Regions from separate parts of the Pyramidobacter piscolens W5455 genome, predicted to be linked through region 2. Evidence: riboswitches for the same ligand, from Rfam matches in the RefSeq annotation. Region 2 holds a riboswitch; each other region holds the start of a gene.
What was found. A riboswitch is a leader RNA that binds a small molecule or an ion and turns the genes downstream of it on or off. The one in region 2 is predicted to bind cobalamin.
Positions count from the first base shown of each region.

Region 1 (3,993 bases), on a different contig from region 2:
TCGGCGATCAGCGAGACGGGGACGTTCTGCGTGTTGCACAGCACGACCGCGCCGCGTTCGAGTTCCGGCGACCAGGCGATGTGCGAGGAAACTCCCGGCAGGCTGCCGCCGTGGCGGTACACCGTGAGGTCGCGCATGAAGCCGACGCTCAGTCCGTAGCCGTAGAACTGATGATGCTTCGCCGCCACGCGCGGGCTTACCATGTCGCGGACGCTCCGTTCCGCGACGATCGCGCCCGCTTCGCCGCGGCCGCCGTTGAGATACATGCGCAGATACTTTTTCATGTCGCCCAGCGTGGATTTCATCGCGCCGCCGCCGTTGAGTACAAAGGCGCTGCGGTAAAAGTCGAGGTTGCCCTCGCTCACGCCGAGGTCGTCGCTGTACAGCAGCGACGTGTCGGCGTCGGCGGCGGGGCGCAGGAATCCGCAGGTGCTCCGGTTCATGCCGAGCGGCGCGAGGATGCGGCGCTCCACGTAGCGGGCGTACGACCCTTCGCCGCCGCGGCGGCGCACGATGTCGCTGAGGATGCCGTAGCCGTCGTTGCAGTAGCTCATGTATTCGCCGGGGCGCCCCAGCCGCGGCGCGGGATCGTCCATGGCCTGCGTCACCAGCTCGATCGCCGCCTGCGCGACGCGGTCGTCGTAAGCCGTTTCCTGCGAGCGCGGATCGACGCCCAGTTTTTTCAAAAGGTCGGGCAGCAACGCGCGCGGCATGGGGAAATAGCCGCCGCTGTGGCTCAGGAAGTGCGCCACGCTCACGGGGGCCTGCCCGGCGTTTTTGAATTCCGGGCAGTAGGCGGACGCCGGCGCCTGCAGATCGACGAGGCCTTTTTCCGCCATCTGCATCAGCGCCAGCGCGGTGAAGGACTTGGTCACCGAGGCCAGGCCGAAGATCGTGTTTTCGTCGACGGGCAGGCGTCGCGCCGCGTCGCGGGAACCGAAAAATTTCTGATAGGCCGTACCGCGCCGATCGACGACGGCGACGGCAATGCCGCGGGCGCGATGGGCCGCCATGATTTGTTCCGCATAGTCGCAGAAAGCGGATTCTTTTGTCCGAAAAGGATCTGTCATCGATGATTCTCCTTGAGAGCGTAAATTTTGAGGCGTGAAAACGGCCTTATTATAAACGAAGCGGGGCAAAACAGACGGCCAAGAGTCACGTTCAGCCCGCCTTCGGGCGGCGGCTCGCGCGCCGGATAAAAATACGCTGCGGAAAGGGGACAAAGCGACCCTTTCGCAGCGTATTTTTGTCGCCGCACGGTCAATGGCCGGCGGCGCTTTTTTCGCCGATGGAGGCGGCGATGTCGTTGGCTTCGGAGTCTTTGCCGAAGACGTAGACCATGAGGATGCGCCCGCGGCTTTCCAGCACGCGGACGTTGACCGGCTCGCCGTTCTGGACGAAATCCAGGCGCAGCGAGCCTTTTTTGTCGCGGCGGATGTCGTTCTTTTTCACGCCCACCGCGTCGGCCAGATTTTCGGCCACGCTCTTGACGGTGCCGCTCTGGGTGGTGGCGGCCTGATCGACGATGACGGCCGCGCTTTCGTTCTGATTATAGATCAGGACCTGTTCGCCCTGTCTGAAGGACCAGCCGTCGGGGATCTCGACCGACAGGCCGTAGAAATTGACGCTCATTGCCGGCAGAGGACGCGCGGCCGACAAAAAGAACAGCATCGTCAGCAGGGCGACGCTCGACGCCGATATTTTTTTCATGAACACGAACCTCCTTTGCCGCCGGAGGACTTACGGACGCCTCCGGAAGTTACGCCCTGATTCTAGCAGACGGGAAATGCCCGCACATGAGAGAAAACAACAATCCTTTGGGCGGACGGGGGCCGCTGCTTCTCGTCTTTTCTTTCGCATTTTCCGACAACGCGAAACACAACACTGAAACTTGAACCGTCTTTTTCTCTCTGAACGTTTCTTTTTACTCTTTTGAGGTGGATTCGAGGAAATTTTTATTGTAAAATAAGAAGTCATGATATGCAGTTTCAGCCCGGGGAATTTGGTGAAAGACCAAAGCGGCCCCGCCACTGTGAGCGTTTTGCGCGCGAGTCAGGATACCGGCCTGAAACGGGGGAACAGAGAGCGAATCTTGCGCGGGCGGGATTTCGCCGCGCAAGCGCGTTTTCTTCGCTGATTTTTTTCCGCCGGCGGGGGAACGGGCAAATTTTCAGCGTCAGGGAGGATTTGATTCACCATGGAAAAAGACCAGCAGAAGTCTGCGCCGATCACTCCTGTCACCTTTGACGAGTTCAAAGTCCCCACGTACGAGGAGTGGAAGCAGGCCGCCGAAGCGGCTCTGAAGGGGGCGCCCTTCGACAAAAAAATGTTCACGCCGACCTGCGAAGGCATCACACTTCAGCCTATCTACACGGCCGAGGACGTCAAGGATCTGAAAGACTGCCAAACTTTTCCCGGCGAACAGGATTATCTGCGGGGCGTCAGGAGCGCCCCTGCGCACGGCAAACTCTGGGAGATCGCCCAGGGCGTCGACGCGCGCGGCCCGCGCCGGGCCGGCGAACTGGCCGCCGAGGAACTGAAAAGGGGCGCCACGGCCATCCACCCGGTGCTCGATTACTCCAGCACGCACGGCATGGACGTCCCCGCCTGCGAGCGCCGCGGCGTCAGCATCTGCTCGCTCGAGCATCTGGAAAAGTTTTTCGCCGACGCCGATCCGAGCGCGCACGAGCTGCACGTCGCCGCCGGCGCGTCCGCCCTGCCGATGCTGGGCATGATCGCCGCCTGGTGTAAAAATCACGGCGTCGCGCCTTCCAGCCTGAAAGGCTGCGTCGGCGCCGACCCCATCGGCGCGCTGGCCCGCGACGGCTCCCTGAGCCGGTCGCTCGGCAGCCTGTACGATGAAATGGCGCAGACGCTGCTTTGGGCCGAAAACAACCAATGCGCGCTGCGCACGGTCCTGATCCGCGGCAGCGTCTACGCCGACGCCGGAGCGTCCGCCGTTCAGGAGACGGCCTGCGCGCTCGCCGACGCCGTCGCCGTGATCCGCGCCATGTCGGAACGCGGAATCGCCCCCGAGGTGACCGCCCGCCATCTTCGCTTCGAGGTCGGCCTCGGCGCCAACTTCTTCATGGAGATCGCCCGCCTGCGCGCCCTGCGCGTGCTCTGGGCGCACGTCGCGCGCGCCTTCGGCTGCGAGGGTGAGAGCGCGAAGGTCAACGTCATCGCCAAGACCTCGCCGTTCACCGTGACGGTCTACGATCCCTACGTCAACATCCTGCGCACGTCCACGCAGGCCTTCTCGGCCGCCGTGGCCGGCGTCGATTCCATGAACGTCAACTGCTTCGACTGGGCCGTCCGCCCCGCCACCGAACAGGCGCGCCGCATCGCCCGCAACCAGCAGATCATGATGCAGACCGAGTTCAACCTCGACGCCGCCGTCGATCCCGCCGGCGGTTCCTGGTACGTGGAGACTCTGACCCGCCAGGTCGAAGACCGCGCCTGGGAGCTGTTCCAGAAGGTCGAGGCCGAAGGCGGAATCGTCAAGGCCCTTCAGTCCGGCCTGATCCAGAACGAGATCGGCGCCGTGCTCGCCGATCGCTTCAAGAAGCTCGCCACCCGCGCCGAACGGGCCGTCGGCAACAACATGTACGCCAACATGGCGGAGACGCCGCTCGACGTGCCCGCAAGCGACCTGGCCGAGTTCAAGGCCGACCGCGAGGCCAAGGTGGCCGAGATCAAAAAGCGCCGCTGCCCCGACTGCCTCGCCAAGGCGCTGAAAGACGTGGCCGAGAGTTCCAAGTGCGGCAAGGGCGGCCAGGTCGTCCACGCCGCCGAAGCGTTCGCGGCCGACGCGCTGCTGTCCGATCTGTGGAAAACTCTCGACGCCGCCGGGCCCTGCGATCTGAAAGTCGCGCCGCTTGAGCCGCACCGCTGGACCGAACAATACGAAGCGCTGAGGAAACGTACCGAGGACTACGCCGCCACAACCGGCGGCAACGTCAAAGTTTTCCTCGCCAACATGGGCCCCATCCC
Region 1 covers NZ_ADFP01000011.1:18,635-22,627, forward strand. The annotation lists gene HMPREF7215_RS00765 (serine hydrolase domain-containing protein) at 1-1,070, opposite strand, end outside; gene HMPREF7215_RS00770 (hypothetical protein) at 1,261-1,710, opposite strand; cobalamin riboswitch at 1,923-2,083, shown strand; gene HMPREF7215_RS00775 (methylmalonyl-CoA mutase family protein) at 2,198-3,993, shown strand, end outside.
Region 1: linked by a shared signal. The riboswitch ahead of HMPREF7215_RS00775 (methylmalonyl-CoA mutase family protein) and the one ahead of HMPREF7215_RS06715 (sirohydrochlorin cobaltochelatase) in region 2 are both predicted to bind cobalamin.

Region 2 (3,993 bases):
CTCTCCCAAACGCTGCGCCGCTCCGTCGGCCAGAGCCGTCATCAGCCCGCCGGTCAGAAAACTGAAAAACAGCAGCGGCCGGTGCGAAGGTCCGATCAGGACGCGCAGGATGTGCGGGGCCACGAGCCCCACGAAGCCGATGATGCCGAAGCTGCTGACGGTCATGGCCGTCCCCAGCGACGAAGCGCAAAGCAGCCGCCGGCGCAATTTTCTTTCGTCGATGCCGAGCATTTCCCCTTGACCTTCGCCGAGCGAAACGGCGTCGAGCTGACGCCCGCAAAGCCACGCCGGGATCAGCGTCACCGCCGCTCCCAGCCAGACCAGCCGCGCGGCGGCGGGCGAAGCGCCGGAAAAACTGCCCATCAGCCAGAGCACGATCGCGCCCAGCTTGTCGTCGGCGACGGCTTTGAGAAACGTCACTCCCGCCGAGAGCACGGCGTTGGCGACGATGCCCGCCAGCACCAGATACGCGCTGCCGCCGGCGCTTTTGCGCGCGATCAGGTTGACCAACGCCAGCGAGCCGAGCGCGCCGGCAAAAGCCATCGGCGTCACCGCCAGGCGGCTGAAAAAAAATCCCAGCGCGCCGCCGAAGGCCGCGCCGGAAGCGATGCCCAGCGTGTAGGGCTCGGCCAGCGGATTGGCCAGCAGCCCCTGAAGGACCGCGCCCGAGACGGCGAGCAACCCGCCGGCGCCTACCGCCGCGAAAAATCTCGGCAGGCGGACGGCGCGGATCACCAGAGCCTCGGCGGTCTCGCTCTCGGCCGCCGGAAGAAACGGCGAGAGCAGTTCAAAGACGCGGGAGAGTGGAATGTCCCACTCTCCCTGCGTGATCCGCCACAGCGCCGTCAGAAAAAGAAGCGCGCCGAGCGCCGCTCCCAGGCGCAAACGCCGCGCGCAAAGCCGCGAACGCCAGCGCTCGAAGTTTCCGACAGGCGACGGAGACATTTTTACTTCATCATTTCCTTCAGGTGTTCGACGAAGGCGGCCGTGACGCCTTTGTCCTCGCCAAGCCCCTTGATGTAGGTCTCGACGGCGAAGCCTTCCTTCTTGAGGATGCTGTACCAGGACTCGGGATCGTTCGCGTCGGCCATATCGTTGTTGGCGTGGTCGCCGGCGACGATCATCAGCGGCGAGACGAGCGTCTTCTTGTAACCGGCCTTCTTCAGCGCAACGACGACGTCCTCGATCATCGGAGTGTTCTCGACGGTGCCGATGAAGAAGCGACCGTCGGCGATCTTGTCCAAAGCGACCTGAAGCTGACTGTACATGGCGTTGGCGATGTGATGCGGCGTGCCGTGCCCCATCAGCACGACGGCGGTATCCTTGTCGGCAAGTTTCTCGAATCTCTTCACGAGGATCTCCGCCATCTCGTCGCAGCCTTCGACGCTGGAAAGGAACGTCTTGCCGAGGCGCAGATCCTTGATGCCGTATTTGCCTTTCAGTTCGCCCCAAGCCTCGACCACGTTTTTGATCTCGTCGTATTCGGCGCCGGGGATGATGTGCGTCGGCATCACGCCGACTTTGGCGAAGCCCTCGTCGTTCAGCTGCGCTAGGGCCATGACGGGCGTGGGCGGGACGTTCTTCTTGCCTTCGCGGGCCAGCTTGCGGCGGATGATGTTGGAAGTGAACGCCAGACGCACTTCGGCGCCGGGGAACGCCTTTTTGGCGGCGGCCACCAAATTGTCGATGGCTTTGCGGGCGCTGGGCATGGAAGTGCCGAAAGAGGTGATCAGGATTGCCTGCTTCTCTTCCTTTTTGGCTTCCTTGGCGCAGGCGATTCCGGAGAAAGCGACGGCCGCGAGGGTGACGGCGAGGATCATGGACTTAAAGGACATGTTCATCAGACGACCTTTCATGAAATTTTTTCCGAAGCTCAGGCCTCGGGAGACAAAAAAAGACACGACCCTGCGTCGTGTCCTTCCGCCGCGGCTGTCACTGGTCAGCCGCCCAGGAGTTCGCCCACGCAAACATTCCCCCTTTGCAAGCTCCCTCAAAGAATATTCTGGCTTCTCTTCATCCTCGTCCGAGTCTTCCCAATAACGCGATCAGTGACATGCTTCGGATTTGTCAGAGTTACAGCGGCGGGGCCGCGCCGGATTTTCACCGGCTTCCTCTTTGAAAAGGGAGTTTCATGTTCGATTGTCATCATTATAACACGGACTCGCAGCCGCTTCAATGAAACATAACGAAGATGAAAACGTTTTTTGCGCGGCAGGCGTCTCAAAAAAATTCCCGGCGGATTTTGCCGCCGGGATGAAGATGATTTCTCGCCGCCGGAACGTCGGCGGAAACGGTTCACGTTCCGCGCCGCGCCGAGCCGGAAAAACGCGCCGTCGGATTTTTGAGGGCGAACGAGGCGGCAAATTTCTGCAATCGGCGCTTGCCAATTTGGCGGCGAAAAATTACCATATACCCAGTGACTGAAGAAAATGCCGCGTTAAATTTTTCATGGAGGTGCTTCTTTTGGAAATGGAAAATTCACTGCGCCTTGAAGTGGTGACGTCAGTCCGTCCCGAAGCGGTTGTCGATCTTTACATGGACGCCGGCTGGTGGGAAGAAGGCTGGAGCGAAGACGTCATTCCCGCGATGGTGGCCAATTCCTTCCGTTTTGTCGCCCTGTTCGACGCCAGCGAGCTGGTCGGCATGGGACGCGCCCTTTCCGACGGCGTCAGCGACGCTTACATCCAAGACATCGTGGTGCGGACCGATTACCGCGGTCAGGGCTGGGGAAAGAAGATCGTCTCCCGGCTCGTGAAGGAACTCCGCGCCGTCGGAATCGACTGGATCGGTCTGGTCGGCGCGCCGGGCACCCAAGCCTTTTACGAGAAACTCGGCTTCAGCGAGATGCCCCAGTTCGTGCCCATGAAGTACCAGTGCTGAGTCGTGCCGAAGACATAAAAAATCTGTCTGTCCTGAAAATGCGCCCTCGCCGGGGCGCGCCAAGCAGAGAAACGAGTCGGCCGGCGCAAAGACTTTGCCGCCGCTTTTATCGAGGAGGAAACAAATGGAACGTCTTGAAGATCTCCTGCGGGAGAGTTTGAGAAAACGCGCCGCCGCGGACGTATTTTGGTGGAACGGGGATTGGCTGAAGGGGCAGGCGCTGTTGGCCGCCGTCGCCGCGGAACGCAAAGCGCTGATAGCGGCCGGTTTCAAAGAGGGGCAGCGGCTGATGACGCTGCTGCCCAACTGCCCGGCGCTGCTGACGCTGGCTCTTGCCGTCTGGAGTCTGAAAGGCACGTTGATCCCGTTGAACATGCGCGCCGGCACCGACAATCTGCTGCCCACCATCGACCTCGTTCAGCCCTTCGCGATCGTGGTCGCCCGCGGCGACGCCAAGGCCGCGGCGGGTGTGCTGCGCTACCCCGTCGTGGAGATCGAACCGACGGCCGGAACGCTTGACAAATTCCGCGGCGTGGAGCGCAAAACGACGACCCCCGACTGGGCCGTGTTCTTCACGACTTCGGGAACGACCGGTCTGCCCAAGGCAGTGCCGCTGAGCCACGAAAATTTTATCGACAACGTGCGCTCGATCTGCAAACATTTTCCGATTTATCCGCACGACACGATCATTTGGGCGTTGCCGAACTTCCATTCCTTCGGCCTGACGCTCTCGATGCTGCTGCCCCAGTACGCCGGCGCGAAAGTCGCCGCCGTGCCCGCCTTTATGCCGCCGCTGAAAACGCTCGAGGCGATCCGGGACGCCGGGTGCACGGTGCTGTTCCTCGTCCCCGCCATGCTCGAGTTCCTGAAGCGCTCGGCCGCGCACAATCCCATCGAGATCGACACGGTCCGCGCCGTCATCACCGGCGGCGACCGTCTCAACCTGTCGCTCGACCAGGCCAGCGTGGAACTGTTCGGCCATCCCATTCTCGAAGGCTACGGCACGACCGAGTGTTCGCCCGTCGTCACCTTCAACAACGACGAAAAGACGCGCAAGCTCGGCACCATCGGCCCCGTCCTGCCCGGCTACGAGTGGAAAGTCTGCGACCAGCA
Region 2 covers NZ_ADFP01000074.1:16,776-20,768, reverse strand. The annotation lists gene HMPREF7215_RS06720 (FecCD family ABC transporter permease) at 1-945, opposite strand, end outside; gene HMPREF7215_RS06715 (sirohydrochlorin cobaltochelatase) at 948-1,856, opposite strand; cobalamin riboswitch at 1,976-2,155, opposite strand; gene HMPREF7215_RS06705 (GNAT family N-acetyltransferase) at 2,470-2,880, shown strand; gene HMPREF7215_RS06700 (AMP-binding protein) at 3,005-3,993, shown strand, end outside.

Region 3 (3,993 bases), on a different contig from region 2:
CGAATTCGCCGACGACGAAGTGATCAAGGAAGTCCGCCAGATGACCGACGACTTCGAGAAGCGCGAAGGGCGCCGCCCGCGCATCATGGTCGCCAAGATGGGACAGGACGGTCACGACCGCGGCGCCAAAGTCGTCGCCACCGCCTACGCCGACATGGGCTTCGACGTCGACGTCGGTCCGCTGTTCCAGACGCCGGCCGAGACCGCTCAGGACGCTGTGGACAACGACGTCCACATCGTCGGCATGAGCTCGCTGGCCGCCGGGCACAAGACGCTGCTGCCCCAGCTCGTCGAAGAGCTGAAAAAACGCGGCCGCGGCGACATCATGGTCGTCGCCGGCGGCGTCATCCCCGCGCAGGATTATCAGTTCCTGTACGACCACGGCGCCGCCTGCATCTTCGGCCCCGGCACGGTCATTCCCGCCGCCGCCCGCGAGATGCTGCAGGTGCTGAACAAGCGCCTTGCCGCCCAGGAAGGAGCCGCGAAATAAAAGTCTCCTCCCCCCGAAAAGGAGAAAAAACGATGAACACCGAAAACACCACCTACCAGCCCGAGTGGCAGCCGCAGAACGCCGGCGGCGAATTCGCCTGCTTCGTGACAAAGGGCGTGGACGGCACCGGCGCGCCTACCGCCGCCAACGTCCAGCCCGTGCGGCGCAACCTCTCCGTCGACGAATACGCGCGAGGCATCCTGAATGGCGAACGCGCGATCCTGTCGCGGGCCATCACGCTGATCGAGAGCAACGCTCCCAAGCATTTCGCCACGGCGCAGGAACTGATCCAAAAGCTGCTGCCCCACACGGGCGGTTCCATGCGCGTCGGCGTTACCGGCGTGCCCGGCGCCGGCAAAAGCACCTTCATCGAAGCGCTCGGCTCGTGGCTGTGCGACCGCGGGCACCGCGTCGCTGTGCTCGCCGTCGATCCCAGCAGCACCGTCACCAAGGGCAGCGTCCTCGGCGACAAGACGCGCATGGAAAAGCTGTCGCGCCACCCCAACGCTTTCGTGCGTCCGTCCCCGTCGGGCGGCACGCTCGGCGGCGTCACGCGCAAAAGCCGCGAGACGCTGCTGCTCGTCGAGGCGGCGGGCTACGACGTGGTCCTCGTCGAGACCGTCGGCGTCGGCCAGAGCGAAACGACCGTGCGCAACATGGTGGATTACTTCCTCATGGTGGCGCTGACCGGCGCGGGCGACGACCTGCAGGGCATCAAAAAGGGCATTATGGAGATCGCCGACTCGATTCTCGTCAACAAGGCCGACGGCGACAACAAAGTCAAAGCGTTGTCGGCGCGCGCCGACTTCGACATGATGCTCCACTACCTGCGTCCCGCCACGGAGGGCTGGGGCAGCCACGCCTACACCTGCTCGTCGCTGACGGGCGAGGGCATTCCCGAGATGTGGGGCGTGATCGAGGAGTTTTTCAAGACCGTGCGCGGCAACGGCGTCTTCGAAAAACGGCGCAAAGAACAGGTGCTCAAATGGGTCAACGACATGGCGCAGGAGCATCTGGAAAACCTCATCGGCGCCAACCGGGCCATCGCCGCCGCCAAGGCGCGCATCGAGGAGGAGGTCACCGCGGGCAAATTGCCGCCCACGCAGGCCGCCCAAGAGATCATCGACGTGATGGAGCGCGAGCTGTTCCACGCCGGGCGGTAGATGTTTTTCCGCCGCGCCAGCGATCGCCGGGCGCGAGCCGATCCGAAAAAAGCGGAGAAGACGTTCCACGTGGAACGTTTTCTCCTCTTTTATTTTTTTCTGCTATAATCTGTCTCAGAAACCCAATCGAATAATCAGCACGGTTCGAGACGCTGCGTCTCGATCAAAAAGGAACCGGGTGAGAATCCCGAGCGGTCCCGCCGCTGTAAAAGCCTCAGCTTCTCCACGCGCCACTGTGAGCCTCGCGCTCATGGGAAGGCGGAGAAGGCTCCATGGGCTTGAGCCAGAAGACTTGCCGCGCTGAGCACGAAAAAGTTCTCGCGAGCGACGGAACGTGTGTGCTGCTTCAGACCTTCTTTTTTGACCGAGGCCCCGGCGGCGTACGTTCTTTCGGCATTGAGTGCCGGAAGAATTTTTTTCGCGTGGACCGCCGCCGCGCCGAAAGGAAGGAAGAAACGTGTACAACCGCATCAGCAATCACGAGGCCGAGGCCAAGACCATGTCGGCGGCGCAGGCCGCCGAACTGATCAAGGACGGCATGACCGTCGGCACGAGCGGCTTCACCATGGCCGGGTACCCCAAGGCCGTGCCCATGGCGCTGGCCCGCCGCGCCGAACGCGGCGAGAAGATCCGCATCAAGCTGATCACCGGCGCGTCCGTCGGCGACGAACTCGACGGGCGGCTGGCGCGCGCCGGCGTGATCGAACGGCGTTATCCCTATCAGACCAACCAGAGCGTGCGCGAGCTGGCCAACGACGACCGCCTCGCCTATGTGGACATGCACCTCAGCCAGGTGCCCTTCTGGATCAAAAACGGCTACTTCGGCAAAATCGACATAGCCATCATCGAAGCGATCGGCATCGACGACGAGGGCAACATTATCCCCTCCACGTCGGTGGGCTGTTCCAACGTGCTGGCGGAGTACGCCGAAAAGGTGATCGTCGAGGTCAACACGGCGCAGCCCGTCAAGCTGGAAGGTATGCACGACGTGTACAGCCCGCGGCGCATGAAGGAGACCGAACCGATCCCGATCGTGCGCCCCAACAACCGCGTCGGCATGCCCTACATCCGCTGCCGTCCCGACAAGATCGCCGCCGTGGTCGTCACCGACATTCCCGATTCGACGCGCCATCTGGCGCAGACCGACGCAAGGTCCCAGATCATGGCCGACTATCTGGTCGCGTTCCTCGAGAACGAAGTGGCCTGCGGGCGGCTGCCGCGCAAGCTGCCGCCGATCCAGTCGGGCGTCGGCAACATGGCCAACGCCGTGCTGGGCGGCCTGCAGAAATCGAAGTTCCGCAACCTCTCCATCTATTCGGAAGTGCTGCAGGACTCCGTGCTCGACCTGATCGAGACGGAGCGCGTCTCGTTCGCCTCGGGGACGGCGCTGACCATCTCGCCCGAGCGCATCGACGCCTTTTACAAGAGTCTGGAGATGTACAAGTACAAGATCATCCTGCGCCCCGTGGAGATCAGCAACTCGCCGGAAGTGATCCGCCGCCTCGGCGTCATCGCCGTGAATACGGCGCTGGAAGTGGACCTCGAGGGCAACGTCAACTCCACGCACATCGGCGGCTGCCAGATCGTCAACGGCCTCGGCGGCTCGGGAGACTTCGCGCGCAACGCCGCGCTCTCGGTGTTCACCACGCCGTCGACGGCGAAGAACGGAACGATCTCCTGCATCGTCCCGCATGTGGCGCACGTCGACCACACGGAACACGACCCTCACGTGATCATCACCGAACAGGGCTGCGCCGATCTGCGCGGGCTCACGGCCTACGAGCGCGCCCGCGCGCTGATCGAGAACTGCGCGCACCCCAAGTTCCGCCCGGCGCTGCAGGCGTTCGTCGAGCGCAGCGCCGCGCGCCCCGGCTTCCGTCACGGCTTCGCGCCGGAGGATCCGCAACGCTGGATGCGGGATTATCGCCCCGAAGAAAACGAATCAGAGAAAGGGAATGACTGAAATCATGTTTTTGAAATCGCTTCTCGAGATCACGATGCTGATCTGCTTCGGCGCCGCCTGGCCCATCTCCATCTACAAATCGTGGACCTCGCGCAGCAGCAGGGGCAAGAGTCTGCTTTTCCTCGTCGTCATCATCGTCGGTTATCTGGCGGGCATCGGCAAATGCCTGCTGGACGGCGCCACGCACTGGAGCGTGGTCGCGCTTTACGTCGTGAACGTGACGATGGTCTCGATCGACATGCTGCTCTATTTCCGCAACGAAGCGCTGGAAAGAAAGGCCGCGGAAGCCCGCTAGGCCGCCGCGGCGAGCGCCGGGATCCCCGGCGGAAGCGTTCCGCGGGCATCGCCCCGCCGCTCCATGACTATATTTAGCGTAC
Region 3 covers NZ_ADFP01000011.1:24,692-28,684, forward strand. The annotation lists gene scpA (methylmalonyl-CoA mutase) at 1-490, shown strand, start outside; gene meaB (methylmalonyl Co-A mutase-associated GTPase MeaB) at 523-1,653, shown strand; cobalamin riboswitch at 1,777-1,967, shown strand; gene HMPREF7215_RS00790 (succinate CoA transferase) at 2,111-3,616, shown strand; gene HMPREF7215_RS00795 (hypothetical protein) at 3,609-3,911, shown strand.
Region 3: linked by a shared signal. The riboswitch ahead of HMPREF7215_RS00790 (succinate CoA transferase) and the one ahead of HMPREF7215_RS06715 (sirohydrochlorin cobaltochelatase) in region 2 are both predicted to bind cobalamin.

Region 4 (3,993 bases), on a different contig from region 2:
GTGCCGAGCAGCGTTTCCAGCGTGATGTAGCCTTCCTGGGCCACGGGGATCTTCGCCAGTTTTTCGCGGTATTCGGGCGAGACCTGGTGTTTCGAGCCGGGGAATCCCGCATAGCCCACGAGTTTGTCTTCGAGGCCGAGCGCGAACATCAGCTCGATGATGTTGCTGTCGCCGTTGGTGACGACGCGCTCGGGAGCTTTTTCGAAGACGATTTTGCGGTTGCCGTTATCGACCGTTGCGGGGTAGACCGTTTCCGCCGCGCCCACGGCCGCGGCGGAAAGCGTGGCGCTCAGCAGCGCCGCAAGAACGGCGCAAAGCGATTTTCTCATCGTAAGACCTCCGATTCAGTTAAGACGATTAATACTATTTCTTAATCAAAAAGACGAACACAAGGGCGCTGCGAGGGAGATTCACAAAGCGAACTGCGCAGACTGCATAGCAGTCGAGATAGTTCTGAGCGACTGAACTCCCTCGCTGCGCCCAGAAAACTATGTCAACACTTTCTATCAAGAATTAGTATAAACAACGCGATCCCGAAAGGCCGCGGCCCTCTTGGAAAAAAGCCCCGTTCCGCGGCTCGCTCCGCGCGAACAGGGCCTACATTTTTTGACGCATGACGAACGCCGCCCGTCTTTCTGCATCGTGGGATGTCCCCCAGACGCGGCGGCACGTCTTCCGAAAAAACGCTTTCGTTTACTTGAACAGTTCGGGATAGAAAGCTTTGGCGATCAGTTCCAGTCCGCGGATAGCGCGGGGGCCGGGGTAGGCGTCTTCGATGCGGATAATGTAAACGCGCCCGTCCTTCACGGCGTTCACGCCCTGCAGCGCGGGATTTTCGAGCAGCAGCTTCTTGCGCTCCTCGCCGTTCGTCGTGCCGGCTTCGAGCAGCAGGATCACGTCGGGATTGCGCGCGACGACCTCTTCCCATGTCACCTTGATCCAGCTGCTGTCGACGTCGGCAAAGATGTTGCGCGCTTCCACCATCGCCACCAGGGCGCTGGGCATGGCCTGCGCGCCGTTGGAGCGGGGCGGCTGATCGGGAGCGCCCCATGTGGGGTGGATGAACACGTTCAGAGGCTTGGCCGTATCGATCTGCGCCAGTTTGGCCTCCACTGCTGCGGCGCGCGATTTCATGCCGTCGATGACTTGCTGCGCCTTGTCTTGGACGTCGAAAATCACGCCCAGATTGGCGAGATCGGCGTAAGTGTCTTCGAGGCTGACGACGTTTTTTTTCATCACGTGGATCAGCGACTCGGTGATGGCGTAGCTCTTGACGCCGTGCTTTTCCAGCTCTTCGGGCGTGATCGCGCCGCCGGCCGTGCTGCCGGGGATGTCGAGCCCGTAATTGTAGCCCGACAGGAAGAAGTCGGGATTGGCGCCGAGCAGAGCCTCCAGCGTGATGTAGCCGGGCGCGGCGATGGGGATCGCCTTGAGCTTCTCCCGGTATTCCGGCGAGACCTGCCCGCCGTACTCGGGGAAACCCGCGTAGCCGGCCATGCGGCCTTCGAGCCCCAGCGCGAACATCAGTTCGATGATGTTGCTGTCGCCGTTGGTGACGACGCGCTCGGGCGCCTTCTCGAAGACGATCCGGCGATTGCCGTTGTCGACGGTTACGGGATAAACGGTTTCCGCCGCGAAGGATGCCGCGGCCATGGCCAGTGAAGCGGCTGCCACAAGAAAACTGCGAAGAACCTTTTTCATGCTGTGAACCTCCTGCGCAAAAAACGTGACCCGGCCCCCGCCGGCTCGCCTCTATAGAAAACGCGGGCATAAAAAAAGACACGGTCCGCGGCCGTGCCTTTAGAGACAGTGATGTCTGCTGCCCTGAAAAGATTTCGCCCGCGCAAAAGCCTTCCTTCGCGTCGCCCGGCGCGTATCCTGACTCCCCTTCTTCCTGCGCGGACTCTTCCCAAAGGGCACAAGACCTTCAGTGAGCGTAATACCGCTTCGTCAGGGGTTACAGTGGCGGGGCCGCGCAGGACTTTCACCTGCTTCCGACGCCCGGCGACGTTCCATTTTCACATATTTTAAGCGCCTTCGGGCGCCCTTGTCAAATCTTGAGACAGGACGGAACTGAAGCGGAGCCCGCGCAGACAGCGCGGCGCTTTTGTGCTATGCTTGGCTCACCCAATGGAATCATTCCAAAGAGGAGGTTGCTCGTTATGAAGCGTACTCTTGCAAAGATTTTCCCGGCGCTTTTCGCCGCCGCGGCGTTGGCTGCGCCCGCCATGGCCGCCGATCTGCGCGAGCTGCTCGCCGCGTCGCGGACGGCGCAGAAGACCGGCGAGATCATCCTCGTCGTCGACCGTGCGCTCTCTCTGTGGAAGAAAAGCGACGCCGGCGCCTGGGAAAAGACGCTGGAAGCGCCGTGCGGCTACGGCAAGCTGGGACTGACGGAAAACAAGCGCGAAGGCGACAAGAAGACGCCCGTCGGCGCCTTCCCGATCCTGCACGCCTTCGGCAACAAGCCCAACCCCGGCACAGCCATGAAATGGCGCCCGGTGACTCCCAACTCCTACTGGGCCGACGACGTGAACCAGCCGAAAATCTACAACACCTGGGTGGAGAGCGCGAAAAAAATCCACGGCGAACACCTGGCCGACTACTATCAGTACGATTACGCCATGGCCGTCGGCTACAACGCCGACCCCGCCGTGCCGGGACGAGGGTCGGCCATCTTCGTCCACGTCAAATCCCGCCGCCACTGGACCACCGCCGGCTGCCTCTCGCTCGAACGCCGGGACATGATCGAGCTGCTGCGCCAGTGCCACGACGGTGCCTGGATCGTCATCGTCCCGAAAGCGGAGCGTCTCGCCCGTTTTTAGACGGAGCCATACCAAATACAAAAGCCATTTCTTTCATCATTCGCCGCGGCGATAAAAAACTGCCCCGCCTTTTTCGGCAAGCGAGAAAGGCGGGGCAGTTTTTATCGCCGCGAATCAATCCTGAGGCCTGTTCAGCGCGCGGTCGAGGTTGCGCACGAAATCCTGCGTGTTGGTGACCATGCTGACAGCCGTGACGGTGCCGCGGTCGGACAGCTTGTTGACGGCGAATTCCTGCACGTCGACGGTATACATGTAGACGGGACGGACGACGCCGTCGAACTCGTTGTACGAGGGGGTCATGTTGCCGGTGGCGATAGTGTAAAGGATCGCCGACATCATGATCATGGTCGAGGTCTTGCGGGCGTGGACGCGCATGGCGTTCTGAGCGGCGTAGACGTTGTTGCAGGCGCCGGGCAGGGCCAGGCGGTCGCGGATGGTGCCGGCCATGACCAGAGCTGTGCCGCACTCGACGCAGGCCTTGACGAAGCCGTCTTTGACCTTGCCGGAGGCGACGAGCGCTTCCAACGAACCGTAGGAGTTGGCGAGGTTGATGGTGTCGTAGAGGTTGTAGGTGCTGTTCTGCTCGTGTTCGAAGATTTTCTGTCCCCACGACGTGTCAAAGACGCCGCGCTCGAGATCGAAAGCGGCGGTTTCGGAACCGCAGAAGATCGCCTGCACGTAGCCGTTGCGGATCAGGCGCTCGAGCGCCAGGCGCGAATTCTGGTCGAGGGCCAGCGCCGTGCCGACGACGAGCGTCACGTAGCCGCGGTGTTCGCGCTCGTGCCGCAGCACTTCGTAGAGCGTGTCGTAGTCGAGCGAGTAGGCGGTCTCGCGCGAACGGCCTTCGCGGAAAGCGAAGGTGTCGGAGGTCGCGGTTTCGGCGAGGAAGCCCTGCGTCCACACGTAGATGCCCTCGCTGGCGTCTTCGGTACGACCGATCACGACTTTGTCGCCTTTTTTCAAGTTGCGGAACTCGACGATCTCGACGCGCTCCCGGCCGGGCGTGTCGCGGGCCACGCAGACGGTGTCCATGCGGCTCTGCGTCGCCAGCACCCACGTGCCGTTGATCTTGAAGTACTCGGGGTAGACCGACAGGGCGTGGTAATGACGGGGGCTGATCCCGTCGCGCTCGACGGTTTCGAGACGGCAGTTGGGCGCGTTCTTGAGG
Region 4 covers NZ_ADFP01000023.1:10,308-14,300, reverse strand. The annotation lists gene HMPREF7215_RS01630 (ABC transporter substrate-binding protein) at 1-329, opposite strand, end outside; gene HMPREF7215_RS01625 (ABC transporter substrate-binding protein) at 694-1,701, opposite strand; cobalamin riboswitch at 1,852-2,020, opposite strand; gene HMPREF7215_RS01620 (L,D-transpeptidase family protein) at 2,163-2,825, shown strand; gene HMPREF7215_RS01615 (putative NPN-dependent ornithine cyclodeaminase) at 2,940-3,993, opposite strand, start outside.
Region 4: linked by a shared signal. The riboswitch ahead of HMPREF7215_RS01625 (ABC transporter substrate-binding protein) and the one ahead of HMPREF7215_RS06715 (sirohydrochlorin cobaltochelatase) in region 2 are both predicted to bind cobalamin.